2 regions of the Vibrio sp. JZG120 genome follow, and region 2 is predicted to be linked to the other one. Evidence: predicted binding sites of a transcription regulator. Region 2 holds the regulator's gene; the other holds the start of a gene.

Region 1 (10,662 bases), on a different contig from region 2:
AACTTAAATGGTAATTGGCTAATATCACGCTGGATATGTTTAATGAGATCCAGTGTGTATTCTTCAGATTGTTCTGGAACGAGTAAAATAAACTCTTCGCCACCAAAGCGAGCTACCGTTTCAGTTTCTGATACGCGTTTATTAATGGTGCGAGCGATGATCTTCAACGCTTTATCACCAGCCGTATAGCCATAGCTGTCATTCACCGCTTTGAAGTTATCAACGTCAAACAACACTACACGCAGATTCTGTTGAGAGCGAATCCAACGCCGATACTCTAACTCTAGTCGGTCATTAAATGCGGTGCGGTTATAGACTTTAGTCAGAGGGTCTAGCAACATGCGCTGAGCTTGGTCATCTAAGCGTCGACGATGATCTTGGGTGGTTTCAAACACGGCTTCGAGCTGGTTCTTACTGTAATTCAAACGCTCTTGCAGCGCTTGTTCTCGTTCTTCCGTCATTTTAAGTCGCTCTGTCAGCGACGCCATTTTCGCAAGTAACGGGGCGATTTCTTTTTTTACATCCGCTAGATCTTGAGCTTGGTTGAGCGATAGTTGACTCAATTCAACCAGACTGTTCATTTCTGTGTTGAGCTCTCGGCGGTGCTCAAAGTAGGTATGATGTTGGTCGACGTTCTGATGAACGGTTTTTAGGTTACTTGCGAGAGAAGTGTTCAGCTGATCAAGGAATTGGCTAGATGCTTCGCGCTCGAACTTTGTTGCTTCGACAACCAATTTCAGCGTTGAGAGCGTAAGCTCAATGAGAGACTCTGCACTCACGCCAAGAAGCAGCTTAGCCCGAATATCGAGCAACCTATCTCCCGTTTCTCCCTCAAAATCCAGCTCGGTGATGGTATGTTGTAGATCGCTGGCTAAGCACTCAAGTTGAGACTTATCAGGATTATTCTCAAACTCACTGAGATGCAAACGCGAGTTGGAAGTGATGATTTTCAGAGCGCGTTCGTAAATGCTCAGTAGCTTAGTGGCTTGATCGGCTTTATTGCTGGCATGAGCTTCTGAGAAACTCATTAAGTTCCGTAGTTCACGTTTTAACTGCGCAGGTAAACCTGTGACACGTTGGAGTGTTTCACCACTGTGTTTGATTTGTTCGTCTAGGTAGCCGTTCTGTTTGTCCATCGTCTTCGACTGCTGTTTGAGCATTCTCTCTAATACCGCTAAACGTGGGATAAGAGTACTGATATCTTTTTGATGTTGCAGCTCTTGTTGGATTTCAAACAGGTAATTGGATACCTGGGTATTCGAACCCTGGCAAGCTGAAGACAATGATGCCACAACGCGTTTAAGAACTTGTTGTTCACGTTTGAATTTGAGTGAAGTATCACGATGTGTCAGTCTGAGTTGGTCAAGTTGACAACTCAGCTGATGAAGCTGCGACTGAATATCGGATTCCAAGATTCCCATGAAGTGACTACGGTTAAGTCCATGTACTACTGACAATTATCCGATAATAACAAAAAACGTTATAGCGTCATTAGTTATTATGTCTAACAGGCGTTTAATTATCCATTTTTTAATATTTTCTTGATGTCGTCCTCATTCTTGTAGGACGAATGGATCTTAATCAGGCCTTGGCTAATGGCATGCTGACAGGCGGTTCTTATGTTACCCGTTGCAAAGCTCGCGGCGGGTGCGTTATCGATGGCTTTCAAGAAAACCCAGTGGCTTTGCTTATCCTTCAAGCTGACTTCTCGCGCAATGTGAGTCGCAAGCAGCAACAGATCGAGTAATTCCTCGTCGTTAATTGCAGTGTAGGCTCGTGGTAAGAACGGATAATCGCTGATACCCATGCGAATAATACGGTTGACGTTGTGTTGTTGAGCGAACTCATCCACCCAAGTCTGGAATTTCTCGAACATGACTTCGGCAGAAGCATCACGGTCAGCATTCGGTTCTATGTAGAGTAGGTTTGCATCTGAGAAATGGTAAAGACGCGACGGTTTTTCTATCTTTTCCGCTAGGAAGTCACCAAATGCGCGCTCCAGCTCCAGGCCTGCTTTATAACCGTTGTGGACGTACATGCTTCGTAGGAATGGCAAGTCGATCATGACAAAGCGCAGGCGGTCGTTAAGTGGCTCGTGGATCAATTCGCCCATTTGCCATTGCTCGAAAGTTTCGCTCGACTTTTTCAATGAGCGAGACAGCTTAACGTTCAGCATACGCAAGTTACGCAAACGGGAACGAGAGTGAGTGAAGAGATCATTGCGCAGTTTTTCGATTTCACTTGCTTGGCGCTGCATGATCACGCCGCGGCGCATAATGAACAAAAACATCACCAACACAGTAATAAACAATGCGAATGAGATTTTCTGGAATTTGCGGTGTTCCCTTTCCACTTGCTCAAGGCGTTCCGATTGACCAATATAGTGGATGGTTTGTTCAGCAAACTCTTTTTGTTGGCGGAATGCATCCTCACTGATTTGGTTGAGCTGTTTTTGCTCTAAACGCACAAGGTTGGTGTATTTCTTATAAGCCTGCAGAGAAAGTTGGTATTCGCCTGCCTGCTCGTAACCAAGCCCGAGTAAGCGGTAAGACTGCTGCTTAATGAAGTTGTTATTTTCAGGTGACTTTTCAGCAAGTGCTAACGCCAGCTTTGCATTGGTAATGACGTTTTTACTGTCGTTTTGATGATAAGCCAGGCCTGACTGAAGCAATGCTGCCTTTGCTTCAAGCTTAGGAATGTCAGTGTATTCTAAAAGCTCTTTAGATCGGTCTAGGTATTGTTCTGCTAGCGCGTAATTGTAGAGTTGCAGATAGGTAGCCGCCAAGCTTAAGCGAATCTTAATGATCCGATTAATGTTCTTACTGGTGCTTTCATGGTCCAGCACGTTGAAGTAGTGCACCAAGGCAAGGTTAAACTTGCCTTGGTAAAAATAAATGTCACCCATTTGCTCAAGGACATCCGCTAGGATGGGAGAGCTAGGGTAGGAGTCATAGAAGTCTGCGGCTTGAGATAAGTATTCGATCGCTTTGTCGTAAACTCGGCGCTCTTGGAAGAGCCTCGCCAACAGGCGATTAACTTTTGCTAACCTTGCGCCACTGTCACTCTCAATAGATTGCCAATAACCGTAAAGCAGTTCCGACAAAGCCAAATTGTATTTCTTGCTATTCAGATAAAACTCGCCGACGGCTGTGTAATAGTCGATCAAGGCTAAGTCAGATCGGCTGTCTTCAAGCATAGTTTTGGCTTGAGAATACAAACTTTCCGCTTTAATCAGATCGCCACTATGTGAAGCGAGGAGCGCTCTTTGCATCACTAATCGATAGCGAACGCTGTCGGTCCGTTGCAATACCGCATCAGCTTCATCGAGTTGCTGCTCAATTTGGTTAAGCGTGTCTTCAGCTTTTGAGTAGTTTTTGTCGTACATCCAAATCATTTGGTTGCGCATCAGCTGGAGATCTAAATCCATGTACGGCAATTGATATTCTTGCGCTAAGCGCTCGGCTTTGTTTAGGTGTTCGATAGCCGAACGAACGTTACCCATGGCGTAGTCTGCCTGAGCGATAATCTTGTGTGCTTCGATGGTGCTGCTTGGTGTGCGAACGCTACGATCGGTCTCGTCACGAGACATAGCAGAAGGGCTGTCACTCTCTTTGCGTTCCGTTAGCTCACGTTGTGACAAGTAGTTGGTTGCCGCTTGTTTTGCTTGTGATGGCTCTATTTCCGCCAATTGTTGTGCTTCGTTGAGTAACGCGGACGATAAAATGGTCGCATGAAGCGGCTGTACAAACAGCAAGCAAAGAAAGCCAATCAACTTGAATAGACGCGAACTGTCCCAAAACATCCTTTCGTTCCCTCGAACTGTTTTTAGATATGGCGGATAACGGTAAAAGACCTCAACAAGCCCCTTAAATGCAGGTTGAAGCCATTTGATATAGTAACATGCTTGGACAATAAAAACGTCCGGTAACCCTTTAGATTACCGAACTTATTTCTGTCACTAACGCGATTACTGACGAGCCATGCGGTGGTTGCGATCTGGCTTGTCTTGTTCCGTTGAGCGGTACGGGTTGATGTCCAAGCCACCACGGCGCGTGTAGCGGGCAAATACGGTCAGTTTGCTTGGTTGGCAGTATTTCATTAGATCCGTAAAAATACGCTCAACACATTGTTCGTGAAATTCGTTGTGCTCGCGGAAAGATACCAAGTAACGCAGCAGTTTCTCGCGATCTATTTTCGCACCTTGGTAGCGAATTTCTACACTGCCCCAGTCGGGTTGATTGGTGATCAAACAGTTTGACTTCAATAGATGGCTATGTAGGATTTCTTCCACTTGCTCTTCACCTGCTGCGCCTTCAAGCAAATCGGCATCAAAATCGTAACTGGTGATGTCAATGTCTTGGTCATCAATGCATTCGCCTTCCATTGTCACAATAGGCTGATTGGTGTAGTGAGTAACCGGGTTCACCTCGACCAACACCTTTTCACCGGCACATTCAGATAGGTCTTGCGTTAAACGTTCTTCAACTTCTTCCCAGCTTGCAAAGCGGGTTTGGTTATAGCTGTTTAAGTACAGTTTGAAAGACTTCGACTCAATCAAGTTTGCACTGGTGGCTGGAATGTATACTTCGCCAACGGCCACTTGTGGTAAGCCTTTACTATTTAACCAAGAGAGTTCGTACAGCGTCCAAATGTCGTGGCCCATAAAAGGAAGGCTTTCGCCTAACTGAAGGTCATCTCGGTTTAGGCTACGAGGAACTGGTTGCAGCAAGCTTGGGTCGTATTGGTTCGCATACTCGGTCTTTTTACCTAGTGTTAGGCCAGCAAGCTCTTTAGCGTCAGAATATTTGCTCATACTTTGTGGTCGTTTTCGATTAGAATGGCGAGAATTTTACTGAATCCGCTGGTCAATTGCCATCCGGCAAACACGGCTATCTGATAAATAAGGAATGAGGAGACCTTCATGACCCAAAACGTTACTCAGGCGCTACAAGAGTTCAGCCTGCGCTACCAACAAGCTTGGCAAGCTAAATATAATGAGTTGCCAAGCAGTGAAGAGCTTGCAGATCTTGTTTCTCCTTGTGTCGAAGAGAAGCGTGATGGAAAGGTGCTTTGGAAAGCGGTCGCACGTGATGAAATGGCCGATTTCACTAATGTGGAAAATGCGATTGAGTTGTCACTGCAAGATGATGTAAAAGCCTTTTATGGTTCTCAATACAGCGCCGATATGGAGGCAACTTGGCAAGGTAATTCGTTGACGCTGCTGCAAGTGTGGAGCGATGATGATTTTGTGCGCCTACAAGAAAATATTCTTGGTCATTTGGTGACGCAACGTCGCCTGAAACTTAAACCAACGGTATTTATCGCGGCGACAGATGAGGAAATGGATGTAATCTCTATTTGTAACCTCACTGGTAATGTGATTTTAGAGCGTTTAGGTACGTCTAAACGCGATGTGCTGGCGGATTCATTGGCTGAGTTCTTGAGCAAGTTAGAGGCCGCTGTCTAAATATGTACGTTGTTGAGTTGCAGTTTGAGTGTTTTGATAACACCACCGTCAGCGCGGTAGACAAAGCCATTAATGGCTTGATGGATGCGTTGCGTTACAACGGCCAAGTACTAGGCCGTGAATTCCCGATAGTGATGGGAGATGGCGAGTTTTATGTTCGTGTCGTTTGCCCAGAGCAAGACAGTTTGCATCCACGTTATCACTCAGATTTTGTCAAAGTGTGCATGAACCGTTTGTCAGACGCGTCTTTGCTTGCACCGAAAATGCGTATGCTTGGCCGTGATTTAAATTCAGAACAAGCGGCCGAAGAAGAGACACCTAGCTGGCAAGTGTTGTACACGACTTATGTTCATACGTGTTCGCCATTGCGCAGTGGGGAAACGTTGTTGCCGATTCCTTTGTATCGCAATGAGCCGACGCTAAATGGTGACCATAAAGCCGTCATCAAATGGCAGACAGAATGGCAAGCGTGCGATGAAATCCAAATGGCTGGCGGGTGCCGTGCAGAGCATGCGGCGCTGCACGAGATTTGCGATGTAGACAGCGTGTTGTTCCGCAGAGGTTGGGATTTGCGAGGTCGTATCGAATACATCACCAAGGTTCCAACATACTATTACCAGTATCGCGTGGGCGGTCAGTCGCTGGAGAGCGAGAAAGCGCGCAAGTGCCCAAAATGCGGTGGAGAGTGGCTACTCGATGAGCCACTACATGACATATTTCACTTTAAGTGTGATGACTGCCGAATCGTGTCGAATATCTCTTGGGACCACCTAAAGTAACTAATTGAGGTTAGTTAAATGGTTAGATAGAGAAATAAAAAGGGCTGATGTTTTCACATCAGCCCTTTTATGTTCAGACTATTATTTTCAGTACGGTTTAGAAAAGTGGGATTACCAACCTTTCACTACGCCGCCTTTGAATAGCTCTTTTGCCGCTTCGTAAACTTCTTCCGTTTGATAAGCTTTTACGAAGTTTTGTACGTTTTGCGCATTAACATTTTCTTCGCGAGCAACAATTAGGTTTACGTATGGTGAGTCTTTATCTTCAACGAACACGCCGTCACGCTCTGGCGATAGGTCGATAGAGCTTGCGTAAGTGGTGTTGATGATAGATAGCGTTACGTCATCCAATGAACGTGGAAGTTGTGGCGCTTCTAACTCAATGATTTCGATATTTTTAGGGTTGCCTACGATGTCACGTACTGTAGCGAGTAGACCAACGCCATCACGTAACGTAATCAAACCTTGTTGCTCAAGAAGCAGTAGTGAGCGACCTAGGTTTGTTGGATCGTTTGGTACTGCGATGCGTGCGCCATCTTGGATTTCATCGATTGACTTCACTTGCTTAGAGTAACCAGCAATAGGGTAAACGAATGAGTTACCCGCGATAGCCAGTTTGTAGCCGCGGTCTTTCACTTGTTGGTCTAGGTATGGTTTATGTTGGAACGCATTCGCGTCTACTGAACCATCATCCAGAGCGGCATTTGGCGTTACGTAATCGGTAAATGTTACTAACTCAACGTCTAGGTTGTACTTTTCTTTTGCTACTTTAGCTGCCACTTCGGCAACTTGTGCTTCAGCACCAGCAATAACGCCAACTTTTACTTTATTTACGTCTACTTCTTTGTCGCCACAACCCGCTAGAACAAGAGCAGAAGCGGCTGTTGCTACAGTCAAAAGACCTTTAAGGCTAAATTTCATCTTTATCTCCTTATAATTTGTATTTTCAATGCTTATCTGTGGTCTACACGGCGCACCACTGCGTCACCGATAGACTGAATAATCTGTACTAGAACAATCAGCATCACGACAGTCACAGCCATGATAGTTACATCGTAGCGGTGGAAACCGTAACGGATGGCTACGTCGCCGAGTCCGCCGCCGCCTACCGTTCCCGCCATGGCCGAGTAGCTAACGAGAGTGACTAAGGTGATCGTTACTGAGTTAACAATAGTCGGCATTGCTTCAGGTAGTAGAACTTTTGTGATGATCTGTGTTGGTGTCGCCCCCATTGACTGCGCCGCTTCCACCAAGCCTGTTGGTACCTCTAACAAAGCACCTTCAATAAGACGGGCAACAAACGGAATGGCACCAATAGTCAGTGGGACGATTGCTGCGGTTGTACCGATAAAGGTTCCAACTAGCATTTTTGTCACTGGAATAATCGCAACCATCAGGACGAGGAATGGAACAGAACGACCAATGTTAACGACAGCGCCTAAGCTGCTATTTAGTTTGGTGTTTTCAAGTAGGCCGCCTTTCTTAGTAATATGGAGGATTACGCCTAATGGAATACCCACGGCAAAGCCGACTAATCCGGCAACCGCAACCATGTAAAGCGTTTCCCACGTTGCACCTAAAAGTAGTTTGCTGTTTAAACTCAGCCATTCAGAAATCGTATTAAAGGACATAACCAAGTACCTCTACTTTTACGTTGTGCTTACGCAGGTATTCCAGTGCTGCGTTGTCATCTTCTTCATTACCAAATAGCTCTGCGACCATCATGCCGAATTTCACGCCGCCAGCGTAATCGAGATCGGAGCTTAAAATACTCACATCAATATTGTATTTACGAGAAATTTGCGACATTAACGGTGCATCGACGGTTGCGCCAGTAAACTCTAAGCGAACTAATGGGTAGCTGCCATCAACACGCTCTGCTTGCAGACGTGCTTGGTAATCTTCAGGAATGGATAGATCCAGCGTTGAGCGAATGAATTGGTGCGCCAGCTCCGTTTTAGGGTGCGCGAAAATATCGCCAACGGTGCCTTTCTCCACCAACTCACCACCACCGATGATCGCCACTTCGTGACAGATGCTTTTTACCACTTCCATTTCGTGGGTGATTAGTAGAATCGTGATGTTGAGTTTGCGGTTGATCTCTTTCAATAGCTCAAGGATAGATTGAGTTGTTGCAGGATCCAGTGCGCTAGTGGCCTCATCACAAAGCAGAACGCTAGGATCGGATGCCAATGCACGAGCAATCGCCACACGTTGTTTTTGGCCGCCACTTAAGTTCGATGGGTAGCTCTCGTGTTTGTCAGCTAAGCCAACAAGTTTTAGTAACTCAGTGACTTTTGTTGTGATTTGCGATTTGTCTTTGCCTGCCAGTTCCAGTGGTAGCGCCACGTTATCAAACACAGTACGAGACGAAAGCAGATTAAAATGCTGGAAGATCATGCCGATGTTACGGCGCGTTTCGACCAACTGCTTTTTGCTGAGTTTTGTTAAATCAATGCCATCAACGATGATGGAGCCAGATGTTGGTGCTTCTAACATGTTTACGCAGCGGATCAGCGTACTTTTACCAGCACCAGATGAACCGATAACACCGAAGATGGTGCCCTTGGCGATGTGTAGGTTAATGTCTTTCAGGGCAAGGATTTCCTTACTGCCTTGGTAGAACACTTTATTGACGTTTTTTATTTCTATCATGTTTCAACCTGCCCAAAGATACGGGGAACTTCGCTGTCAAAAACGGCCTTTGACAGAACTTAATGTTGAGCTTTATCTCACTTCTCAGTTGATGCTATGGGTTAACCAGAATGAAGTCAATAGATATTTTTACGTCTAGACGTCTAAATGTATAGATGTTCTGTTTTGAAAAGAATGAGGAGTAAGTTACGAGGAGAAGATAAGTGGAGAGCCCCCTCAGAATTACCGATTCTTGCCCAACAAATCAACTGTTTTGTCGAGGCCTAGAATGAATTAGATAGTGTTGAAGTTTATAAGGTATGTAATAATCTGATTAAACCGAGTTAATAGAGAAATACGTTTTGGCAAAACCTGCTGTTTTTATCGATCGTGATGGCGTGATAAACGTTGACCACGGCTACGTTCATGACGAACATGATTTTGAGTACATTGATGGTGTGTTTGAAGCGACGAAAGCGCTGAAAGATCAAGGTTACCTCTTAGTGCTAGTGACGAATCAATCGGGCATCGCACGTGGTAAATTCAGTGAAGACCGTTTCTTGTCTCTGACTCAATGGATGGACTGGAACTTTGTTGATCATGGTGTTGAGTTTGATGGTATCTACTACTGTCCACATCACCCTGAACATGGCATTGGCGATTACAAGCAGGATTGTGATTGCCGCAAGCCTAAACCTGGTATGTTTATCTCTGCTCGCGACTTCTTGAAAATCGACATGGAAAAATCTGTGATGATTGGTGATAAAGCCGAAGACATGATGGCAGCAGAAGCCGCGGGCGTTGGCACCAAGATTTTGGTGCGCACAGGTAAGCCTGTTACTGAGCAAGGTGAAGCATTAGCAACGGTTGTGCTTGATAGTGTTGCTGACGTGCCTGCATATTTAAAGAAATAATCTGCACAATTCACATATTTAAGGGAAGCGTTTGCTTCCCTTTTCTCTTATTACTGTTAAAGTTCAGTCACCTAAGCATTCATCCATTCTAGTTTGATCACTTATGAGCAAAAAACTCACCATTCTTGATATCGCGAAATTGGCAGGCGTTGGCAAATCAACAGTAAGCCGTGTGCTTACCAACGATCCAAAAGTGAAACCTCAAACGCGAGAGAAAGTAGAGCAAATCATTCGTGAATCTGGTTATGTACCGTCCAAATCTGCGCAATCAATGCGTGGCGGTAGCCAAAAAGTCATTGGTGTTATCATCTCCCGTCTGGACTCACCATCCGAAAATCGTGCTGTTGGTACAATGCTCAATGCATTGTATTCCGCTGGTTATGATGCGGTGATCATGGAGAGCCAATTCGATCGCGATAAAACTAATGAGCATTTGGATGTGCTTAAACGTCGCAATGTCGATGGGGTGATCGTGTTTGGCTTTACTGGATGTGATGAGCAAGCATTGGCGGAGTGGGGGAATCGTATCGTCGTGATCGCGATGGACACGCAAATGGTTTCTTCGATCAACTACGACAACCAAGGTGTGATAGACATGGCTTTGTCTCACCTTGAGCAGCAATCTTTATCTCGGATTGCTTATATTGGTGTTGATCCCGAAGATAAAACTACAGGCTTAGCGCGTTTAAATGCTTACAAAGCTTGGTGTCAGCGCAAGCAACTTACGCCTTGCTTCCAAACCGGTAAGCTTAGCCATGAAAGTGCTTATCAGCTGGTGGACCACGTTCTGAAAGCAGACACGCAAGCCATTGTGTGTGCCAGCGATACCATTGCATTGGGCGTAATCAAGCGTCTTCAAGAGTTAGGT
Region 2 (10,662 bases):
TAAAGCTCCGTTGCAAAAAGTCGAGCAACTTTGGGAACCTCTGTATGCCTGTTACCAGTCGCTAAATGAATGTGGCATGGGTGTGATCGCAAATGGCTCTCTACTAGATACATTGCGCCGCGTAAAAGCATTTGGTATTCATCTTGTTCGCCTTGATATCCGCCAAGAGAGCACGCGTCATTCAGACGTATTGTCTGAATTAACCCGCTACTTAGGCATTGGTGATTACGAACAATGGAGCGAGCAAGATAAGATTGCTTTCCTAACCAACGAACTCGCATCTAAGCGTCCTCTTCTGCCTCGTGATTGGGAACCATCAGAACCTGTCAAAGAGGTTTTGGACACCTGTAAGATTATTGCAGCACAACCGCGTGAAGCATTCGGTGCCTACGTAATTTCTATGGCACGCACTGCATCGGATGTGTTAGCAGTCCACCTACTTCTGCAAGAAGCTGGCTGCCCATATCGTATGGATGTTTGCCCGTTATTCGAGACGCTAGACGACTTGAACAATGCAGAATCGGTCATCAAACAGCTGATGGGTATCGACCTATACCGTGGCTTTATCCAAAACCACCAAATGGTCATGATTGGTTACTCTGACTCAGCGAAAGATGCGGGTGTCATGTCTGCAGGCTGGGCTCAGTACCATGCGATGGAATCGTTAGTAAAAGTGGCGGAAGAAGAAGGTGTTGAACTGACTCTATTCCACGGTCGTGGCGGTACAGTAGGCCGCGGCGGCGCGCCAGCACACGCAGCACTTCTGTCTCAACCACCAAAAAGCTTGAAAGGTGGTTTGCGCGTAACAGAACAAGGCGAGATGATCCGCTTTAAACTGGGCCTTCCAGATGTCGCCGTAAACAGTTTTAACCTTTACGCGAGCGCGATTCTAGAAGCTAACCTATTGCCACCACCAGAGCCAAAACAAGAATGGCGCGACTTAATGGAAGTGCTATCAGAAGTTAGCTGCGAGTCTTATCGCAACGTAGTTCGCGGCGAGCCTGATTTTGTGCCTTACTTCCGTCAAGCGACACCAGAGCTCGAGCTCGGTAAGTTGCCACTTGGCTCTCGTCCTGCAAAACGTAATCCGAAGGGCGGAGTGGAAAGCTTACGTGCAATCCCGTGGATCTTCTCGTGGAGCCAAAATCGTTTGGTACTTCCAGCATGGTTAGGTGCGGGTGAAGCGATTCAATACTCGATCGATAAAGGCCACCAAGCGCTGCTCGAAGAGATGTGTCGTGAATGGCCGTTCTTCTCGACTCGCCTTGGCATGTTAGAAATGGTGTATTCGAAGTGTAATATCGATATTTCTCGCTATTACGATGAGCGATTGGTGGATGAATCACTCCGTCCACTCGGTGAAAAGCTTCGCGCTCAGCTTCAAGAAGATATCAAAGCAGTACTGAATGTAGAGAACAACGAAAACTTGATGCAGCATGACCCTTGGGGACTCGAATCGATTCGCTTGCGCAACATCTACGTTGAGCCATTGAACATGCTACAAGCCGAGTTGCTATACCGTACACGCCAAACCGAAGAAGCATCTGCAAACCTAGAAGAAGCGCTAATGGTGACAATTGCTGGTATTGCAGCTGGCATGCGCAACACAGGCTAATCGCTTCATTTGTAATAAAAAAGCTGAGCAAGTGCTCAGCTTTTTTTTGGCGCTGGATAATTGCGTAACCAAAAGGCAGTTTAATAAACTATAAAAAACCCAAAAATTACCACACAAAAAGAATAAAAAACCACAAGTTAACACTATTGATTATTATGTTAGTTTTTTAGGGTAATTTTGTCCTACTATTCCACTTCATGCTTATTATTTATATACTACTTGCCTGCTGAGAGCTCATAAATCCAATCATACCTGCTCCAGCCATGATGGGACTCCCCATCTCTCTAGGTGATAAACGGCTTTAAGGTGACAGGACCAACATTGTTGGTGCTACTTATACATTAAAAAACTCAAGTGCCAGAAAGAGCACAGCTGAAAGTATAAGTAGCTTGTTTACAAGTTTATTGACCATTTGGATTGAAGACATGTCATTACCACACGTAATCTTAACTGTTCTTAGCACTCGCGACGCAACCGGTTACGATATCACTAAAGAATTCTCTGCTAGCATCGGTTACTTCTGGAAAGCAAGCCACCAACAAGTGTACCGTGAACTCAATAAAATGGCCGAGAAAGAGCTGGTTACTTGCGTATTAGAACCCCAAGAAGGCAAACCAGACCGTAAGGTTTACTCCATCACTGATGCTGGTCGCAGCGCTTTAGGAGAATGGTTTGATCAACCAACTGCACACCCGACTGTTCGTGATGAATTTTCAGCGAAATTGATGGCATGTGCCGTTCAACCATCAACACCTTTCCGTGATCAACTCGCCGAACTGGTTGAAGAGTCTCGCAAACTGGTTTCTCACTACAAAGAAATTGAAGCGGCTTACTACGCAACGCCGTCCACTTTAGACAAACAAGCTCGCCTAGAGCGTTTAACGCTTCGTCGTAACCTACTGTTACGTGAAACGTGGATCACTTGGGCTGAAGAAGTCCTAACAGAACTTGAAGTGATTGGTTAATTTCCTTTTACTTTGAGACAACGAAAAAGGCTTGCCACTCGGCAAGCCTTTTGTCTTTTTGAAACCCGGTCGATTTATGCACCTACTGCAGCGCGAGGACGAACGCCTAGCGTATGACATAAAGCGTAAGTCATCTCTGCACGGTTTAGGGTGTAGAAGTGGAAATCCTTAACGCCTTCACGACTAAGTACGCGCACCATATCAATAGCTTGGCTTGCTCCTACAAGCTGACGAGTCACCGGATCATCATCCAAGCCTTCGAACTGTTTACTCATCCAGCCTGGTACTTTCACATTGTTCTGCGCAGCAAAGCGAGAGGCTTGCTTAAAGTTCGACACTGGCAAAATACCAGGGACAATTTCCACATCAATTCCTGCCGCCACACAGCGATCGCGGAAACGAAGGTAAGACTCGACGTCAAAAAAGAACTGAGTAATTGCACGGTTTGCGCCAGCATCAACCTTACGTTTTAGGTTCAATAAGTCAGACTGCGCACTTTTAGCTTCAGGGTGAACCTCAGGAAATGCGGCAACTGAGATATCAAAATCGTGACGTGATTTCAGCAACTCAACCAAATCCGAGGCATACATGTCAGGCGCACCGCCACCAGGAGGAATATCACCACGCAGAGCAACGATATTTTCAATGCCATTATTCCAGTAATCATCGGCAATATTAATCAACTCTTCGCGAGTCGCATCAATACAAGTGAGGTGAGGAGCAGCAACCAATCCGGTTGTTGCTTTGATTTCTTTAATGATGGAGTGCGTTCTGTCACGCTCGCCAGAGTTCGCGCCGTAAGTCACAGAAACAAATTTAGGTTGGAGCGTTTTAAGACGGTGCACTGAATTCCAGAGTGTCTCTTCCATCTTCGCGCTGCTTGGTGGAAAAAACTCAAATGATACATTGATGTTGTCTGACAACTCAGCAATATTCTGGTTCAAGGCGTCAATATGGCCTGCGTGCGTGTATCCCATCTTACTCTCCCTGTGGCACTCCGCCACGAAAACAAATTCCTTAAATCGACGTTTAGACGTCTATATGTCTACAGAATGTATTGAATACGATTTAATGTCAACCTTGTAATTATGAATTTTTCTCAAGTTAATAATGAGGATAGTTCAAGTTATTACTTGAACGTTATTTCACCACTTATCACAAGCCGATACTTCAGTATGGCACTGAAGGAAAAATAAAAAACCCTGGTCGGGTTCCAGGGTTTTAGGTATCTCGCAACTTTAGAATAAACCGGCTAATCGGTTGAGGTCGGATTGAATCGCGCCGGCTGTCACTTCTCTTCCTGCGCCAGGCCCTCGAATAACGAGTGGGTTATCTTTGTACCACTTACTTTCAATGGCAAAAATGTTGTCGCACGGCAGAAGGTTGGCGAGCGCATGTTCACGAGATAACGCTTCTACTCCCACCGTCGCTTTACCATTTTTTTCTAAACGCGCAACGTAGCGAAGCACTTGATCGTTTCTCTGTGCTTTTGTCAGGCGCTCTTGCAGTATTTCACTCAACAGCCCTCCGTTATCGAAGAAGTCATCGATACTAAGTTCTCTTAATTCTTCTGGTACTAGAGATTCAACCTTAACGCTGCCCGGCTCAATATCGAGACCAGACTCTCGAGCTAAGATAACCAGCTTACGCATCACATCTGAACCATCTAAATCAGAACGAGGATCAGGTTCTGTTAAACCTTGCTGCCAAGCGAGGTCGACTAAATCATTAAATGGTACTGAGCCGTCAAATTGTTGGAATAACCATGATAACGTCCCAGAGAAAATACCCGATAGAGCAACGATCTCATCCCCACTTTCACGTAGATCTCGCACGGTATGGTTTATTGGTAACCCCGCACCAACCGTCGCGTTGTACAGCCAATAACGACCAATTTTAGCGAATGCATCTTGAACCTGATGGTAATACTGGCTATCAGCCGAACCCGCCACTTTGTTAGCGGAAATCAAATGAATGCCCTGCTGCGCAATTTCTACATAGCGCTGAGCTAAGTCTTTGCTCGCTGTCACATCAAGCACTACGGCTTCATCGTAATTTTTTAGCGCTCCTAAGTGAGTCAACCAAGACCCATCGTTTGCTAGGCCTTCATCATCAAATCGTTCAGCAACACTTGCTGCATCAATACCTTGCTCATCGAACCAGTAGGTTTGACTATCCACGACCGCTACAAGGTCAAAGCTCATTCCATGACGTTTTTCGAGTTCACCTTTTTGAGTTGCAAATAAATTTAACCAGCTAGAACCAATGTTGCCCTTGCCACATAAAGCCACCGCCACGCGCTTTTGCGCTTGGAACAACTGGCTATGAATCGTTTGAACCAACACTTCGGTATCAGTACGACGCAAAACGGCGACTAAACTCAGCCCCGACTCAGTTTCAGAAATAAATTCAACCGGAGAGTGTTTTAATTTCTGATAAAAACCAAAACAATGGTTGGCGTTTTTCGTAACGCCAGCGCCTACCGCCGCTAAGAGAGAGTAGCCTTCTTTGAGCTTAATCTCCGCTTCAACCGCAAGCTCTTGTAAGTGTTTCAGTGCGCCACCGGCAATTTCTGCGGTATACGCCAAGCGCAACGTGTGTTGATCGGGCTGTGCCTCAAATGCCAATGGCTCCAATTGCGCTCGCTGCAACGCTTGTAATACATCATTCTGTGTTTTTTCGAAGTCGTGCCCATGCATGAAAGACAGCTGCACCAATAAAACATCATCCAGCGAGGTAATAATTTTAGCGCCACGGCCAGACGCTAAGACACGCTCAATACGAGTAGAGCCCGATTCCGGCAGATAGCTACACTTGAGGTTGAGATCCATAGTACTTTGCGCCACAGGCTGAAGTGTACGACTGTGTAGGACTGGGGCGGCTAAACGGGCGAGTTCGCTGGCTTCATCCAATCGAAGTAACGGTAACAGACACGCGTCTGCCACCAAACGCGGATCGGCACTATAGACACCGGCAACGTCACTCCAAATGGTGACTGTGCTCACTTCAGCCAGAGCACCAATGACAGTTGCAGAATAGTCAGAGCCATTACGACCAAGTAAAATGGTTTCGCCCGCCTCGTTCTGAGCCATAAAGCCAGTAATTACCACACGTTTATGATTGTGTTGCGCGAGAACTTCTTTTATCAAAGGATATGAACGAGCGCGATCAACTTCAGGTTGAGTCCCGGCTTCCGCACGTAAAAACGCTCGTGCATCTTGTGCAACAGCGGGGATAGAACGTTGAGATAATAACGCGGCCAATAGGCGAGCAGACCAAACTTCTCCGTGTCCTAGTACCGCGGCTTTTTGCGCGCCAGTGAGTGGTGCTGTCAGCTCAGATAAGGTACTGAACTCATCATGCAGTAACGCTAATAGTTCTTCTTGTACTTCATTTTCCAACAAGTTTTCTATTAGCTCCGTTTGGAACTGCCTTAGGCTTTGAAGTGCTTCATGCGCGATTCGGCCATCTTTGTCTAGCCCTTCCTGGAACTCAATCAAGCGGTTAGTGGTTTTTCCTGCCGCCGAGACGACCACAAGATCATTTTCCGTCGAATACTCCTTAAGAATATCCACAACGCGTAAATAGCATTCTGGGTTTGCTAAGCTACTGCCACCAAACTTATGCAGCTGACGTTGTAAAGTCATTATTATCGTCTCCTATTGTTGGGCAGCTTTAGCGAATGCTTGCTCTAAATCTGTGATGAGATCTTGTGCATCTTCCAAGCCGACAGACAAACGCAATAGTTGATGCGACACCCCCGCTTCTGCAAGTGCTTCCTCTCCCATAGCGCGATGCGTCATGGATGCCGGATGACAAATCAAGCTTTCAACTCCACCTAATGACTCAGCCAATGAAAACAGTTGGAGCTCTTTAACGAACACTTTTAACTGCTCAAACGAACCGGCAAACTCAAAGCTCAGCATAGAGCCAAAACCAGTTTGCTGCTTTTTAGCAATGTCATGACCCGGGTGCTCCGGCAGGCTTGGATGATAAATGGTTTTAACTAACGCTTGCTTCTGGAGATAAGCCAGTACCTGCTGTGAACTCTCTTCATGCACTCGCATGCGAGCACCAAGTGTACGAATACCTCGCAGTGTCATGTAACTATCGAAAGGTGTGCCCGTTGCGCCAATACAATTGCCCCACCATGCAAGCTCTTCTGCATGCGCTTCTGTTTTGGTGATGATCACGCCACCAATCACGTCTGAATGACCGTTGATATACTTCGTTGTGGAGTGAATGACGAAATCTGCGCCCAAGTCCAAAGGCTTTTGGTACACGGGTGTCAAAAAGGTATTGTCCACCGCGACCAATGCCCCAACTCGCTTCGCTTTTTCACAAGTCTCAGAAATATCCACCACGCGAACCAGAGGGTTTGATGGGGTTTCTAACAAGATGAGTTTTGGTTTTTGTGCTAATGCTGCATCCAAAGCTTGCTCGTCTGATTGATCGACAAACTGAACCTTAAAATCACCTTTGTTGGCTCGGGTATTAAAAAGACGATAGGTGCCGCCATAACAATCGTGAGGAGCAATAATGAGATCATCAGGGCCAAGAAAAGCGGACACCCATAAATTTAATGCCGACGTACCGCAATTCGTGACAACCGCTCCTTTTCCAGACTCGAGTTCAGATAACGCACTTTCCAACAGTCCGCGGTTTGGATTTCCAGATCGCGTGTAATCATACTTAGGTACTTCACCAAAAGCAGGAAAACCATAGTTAGTGGAAAGATAAATAGGTGGAACGACAGCGTGATATTGGCTGTCTGATTCAATACCAGTGCGTACTGCAATGGTCGCAGGTTTGCGAGAGCTCATGGGTGTATCCTTTCACGGGTAATGACTTCTAAATAGGAATGCGCTATATCTAATGAGTAAAATAAAGTGATCAACACGCTTCCTTTGCTGTTCTGTTCACTTTACTCGTCAAAAAATGAGACGTCAACACTTCTAGACGTCTATATGTCTTTGCTTATGGCGGTAAATGCAGCTAAAATCAGCACCTAAATTATTTTTAACCGATTACATAAATGAAGGTGTGCAATGGCTGACTGGAATGGCGAATACATTAGCCCATATGCAGAGCACGGCAAAAAAAGCGAACAAGTAAAAAAAATTACCGTCTCTATCCCGCTAAAAGTTTTAAAAGTGCTAACTGATGAGCGTACTCGCCGTCAGATCAATAACTTACGCCATGCAACCAATAGTGAATTACTATGCGAAGCATTTTTGCACGCGTACACAGGTCAGCCACTTCCAACAGATGAAGACCTTCGTAAAGACCGTCCAGATGATATTCCAACAGAAGTAAAAGCACTGATGACGGAAATGGGCATCGAATTTGAGTCGTTTGACGAAGAGTAAAAAGCGAGACTGGAGGCTTCAGATAGCAATTCTTATCTCGAGCCAAAAGAATGATATAAAAAATGGGACGCGATTGCGTCCCATTTTCTGTACATCACATCTAATAGATATATTACTCTGCCATGTAGTTTTCAGGCATCTCGATACGAGCAACACCTGAATCAACTGCCGCCTGAGCCACAGCTTTTGCAACACGTGGCAGTAAACGTGAGTCCATTGGTTTTGGAATGATGTAGTCTGCACCAAACTCAAGCTTATCGACGCCTGCGGCCTTCAATACAGTTTCAGGTACAGGCTCTTTTGCTAGCTCACGAATCGCCTCAACGGCTGCAAGTTTCATTTCATCATTGATTTCACTTGCGCGCACATCAAGAGCACCACGGAAGATGAATGGGAAACACAATACGTTGTTTACTTGGTTCGGGTAATCACTACGGCCAGTCCCCATGATCAAATCATCACGAACAGCGTGGGCAAGTTCCGGCTTAATTTCAGGATCTGGATTCGAACATGCAAATACGATTGGCTTATCTGCCATCAGCTTCAACGCTTCCGCTGGCAATAGGTTTGGACCAGATACACCTAGGAACAGATCCGCGCCTTCAATCACGTCTTCTAATGTGCGTTTGTCCGTGTTGTTTGCGAATAGCTGCTTGTATTCATTAAGATCATCACGACGAGTGTGGATCACACCTTTACGATCCAGCATGTAAATTTTTTCGCGCATTGCACCACATTTAATCAGCAGCTCCATACACGCAACGGCTGCAGCGCCAGCGCCAAGACAAACGATCGTTGAGTCTTCAAGCTTCTTACCTTGAAGTTCGATCGCGTTCAGCATGCCTGCCGCCGTTACAATCGCAGTACCGTGCTGATCATCGTGGAATACTGGTACATCACAACGCTCAATTAAACGCTTTTCAATCTCAAAGCAATCTGGTGCTTTAATATCTTCAAGGTTGATACCACCAAAGGTGTCTGCAATGCTTGCAACAGTATCAACAAATTCATCGATCGTGCGATGCTTAACTTCAATATCAATCGAGTCAAGACCTGCAAAACGTTTAAACAGTAACGCTTTACCTTCCATTACTGGCTTAGATGCAAGTGGACCTAGGTTACCTAGACCTAAAATAGCGGTACCGTTAGAAATAACAGCAACCATGTTGCCTTTCGCTGTGTACTTGTACACGTTATCAGGGTTTTGTGCGATTTCACGCACTGGTTCTGCAACACCTGGGCTGTAAGCAAGGGCAAGATCACCCGCCGTTTCCGCAGGCTTTGTTAATTCGACAGCAATCTTCCCTGGAGTTGGATAAGCATGGTAATCCAATGCTTTTTGGCGATGTTCTTCTTCTGGAGTGGCTGCTTGGCGATTGTCTTCAGACATGGACGTTTCTCTTTTTATTTTTAGGTAAGGGGGCATAAATTCTATCGGATAGAAATCAAACTTCATAGGCAAGATTGCGAGCAATATCCTTAAAAAGCCGATAATAAAAGAGATTAGACCAGATAGCGGGGATAAGCACCTGATTTTCGAGTCAGGTGCTCTTTTCTTCTTACAATTGAAGTACGCAAAATCCTGGACGTTATTACTCTTCGTCTACGTATTGCGCTTGGAGGTAGTTCTCAATGCCAGACATTTCAATCAAGCCAAGTTGCGTCTCTAGCCAATCAACATGCTCTTCTTCATCTTCAAGAATATCTTGAAACAGATCGCGAGACACATAGTCTCGAATGTCTTCAGCATAGGCAATCGCATCTTTTAAATCTGGAATAGCGGCCATTTCAAGCTTTAAGTCACACTCGAGCATTTCTTTAGTGTCTTCACCTATCATCAACTTGCCTAAATCTTGTAGATTCGGTAAGCCCTCCAGAAACAAAATACGCTCAATCAGATGATCGGCATGTTTCATCTCATCGATAGATTCGTGATATTCCTTATCTGCTAGGTGCTTTAACCCCCAGTCCTTATACATTCGAGCATGAAGAAAATACTGATTAATAGCGATGAGCTCATTTCCGAGCACTTTATTGAGATGTTGGATGATGATTGGATCGCCTTTCATGACAAAAACCTCCTCTTTAGCTTCATTTAAATGTAGAAGCAAATGAGAAGGTGTCAAAACGCTAGGCAAATAATTACTTAATTACTGCATGCTCACAGTAATTAGCTAGCTTGTTTGAATACCGTGTAACTGGTTTCCGCTAAAATATCCTTGGCCTGCCTGATGCACTTACCACATTGGCTACCCAATGCTGTGCATTTTTTGATTCCTTTAATATCCGTTACGCCTTCATCTATCGCCAACTTCCTAATTTTCTTGTCGGAGACCCCATGGCAAAGACAAACGTACATACTCAAAAACCTATTAAATTAACCTGTGGCAACCAATATAAACAAGAATAGTTCTTGTTACCAGTCGCATTGATGGGTCTGTTCAGAATATTTTGTTATATAGATTTGGTGACAGTAGGCCAAGATCAGAGAGTTAGGTGTTACGACCAAAGGTGTTGAAAAATAGAGCCGGTAATATTCTGTTTTTAAATTAAAAAATTAACGTATTTCCTACGAACACTTATAACCAAATATAATTTAGATATAAAAAAGGGAAGCCTAAGCTTCCCTTTCTCGATGCGCTTTCTTCATAAAGAAGAAGAGTGCAAGATTTCGTTTAATTCGTTATGAATTAGTCGAAGATCTTAGCAACAA

The links. Region 2 encodes MetJ, which represses methionine synthesis genes. Its sites were predicted from a motif close to TTAGACNTNTANANGTCTAA; they were not measured.
Region 1: a site for MetJ is predicted at 9,029-9,048, ahead of metN (methionine ABC transporter ATP-binding protein MetN). Genes of this name have one in related genera too.

Annotation. Positions count from the first base shown of each region.
Region 1 covers NZ_JBSRRK010000010.1:151,019-161,680, forward strand. The annotation lists gene ACWPOD_RS18700 (GGDEF domain-containing protein) at 1-1,421, opposite strand, end outside; gene ACWPOD_RS18705 (tetratricopeptide repeat protein) at 1,520-3,802, opposite strand; gene queF (NADPH-dependent 7-cyano-7-deazaguanine reductase QueF) at 3,968-4,813, opposite strand; gene syd (SecY-interacting protein) at 4,922-5,467, shown strand; gene ACWPOD_RS18720 (Zn-ribbon-containing protein) at 5,470-6,246, shown strand; gene ACWPOD_RS18725 (MetQ/NlpA family lipoprotein) at 6,358-7,167, opposite strand; gene ACWPOD_RS18730 (methionine ABC transporter permease) at 7,200-7,877, opposite strand; gene metN (methionine ABC transporter ATP-binding protein MetN) at 7,867-8,901, opposite strand; gene gmhB (D-glycero-beta-D-manno-heptose 1,7-bisphosphate 7-phosphatase) at 9,243-9,794, shown strand; gene treR (trehalose operon repressor TreR) at 9,898-10,662, shown strand, end outside.
Region 2 covers NZ_JBSRRK010000019.1:158-10,819, reverse strand. The annotation lists gene ppc (phosphoenolpyruvate carboxylase) at 1-1,615, shown strand, start outside; gene ACWPOD_RS22025 (PadR family transcriptional regulator) at 2,041-2,580, shown strand; gene metF (methylenetetrahydrofolate reductase) at 2,655-3,557, opposite strand; gene ACWPOD_RS22015 (bifunctional aspartate kinase/homoserine dehydrogenase II) at 3,819-6,227, opposite strand; gene ACWPOD_RS22010 (O-succinylhomoserine (thiol)-lyase) at 6,240-7,403, opposite strand; gene metJ (met regulon transcriptional regulator MetJ) at 7,629-7,949, shown strand; gene ACWPOD_RS22000 (malic enzyme-like NAD(P)-binding protein) at 8,062-9,339, opposite strand; gene bfr (bacterioferritin) at 9,542-10,018, opposite strand; gene ACWPOD_RS21990 ((2Fe-2S)-binding protein) at 10,120-10,308, opposite strand; partial or broken gene ACWPOD_RS21985 (EF-Tu C-terminal domain-related protein) at 10,640-10,662, opposite strand, start outside.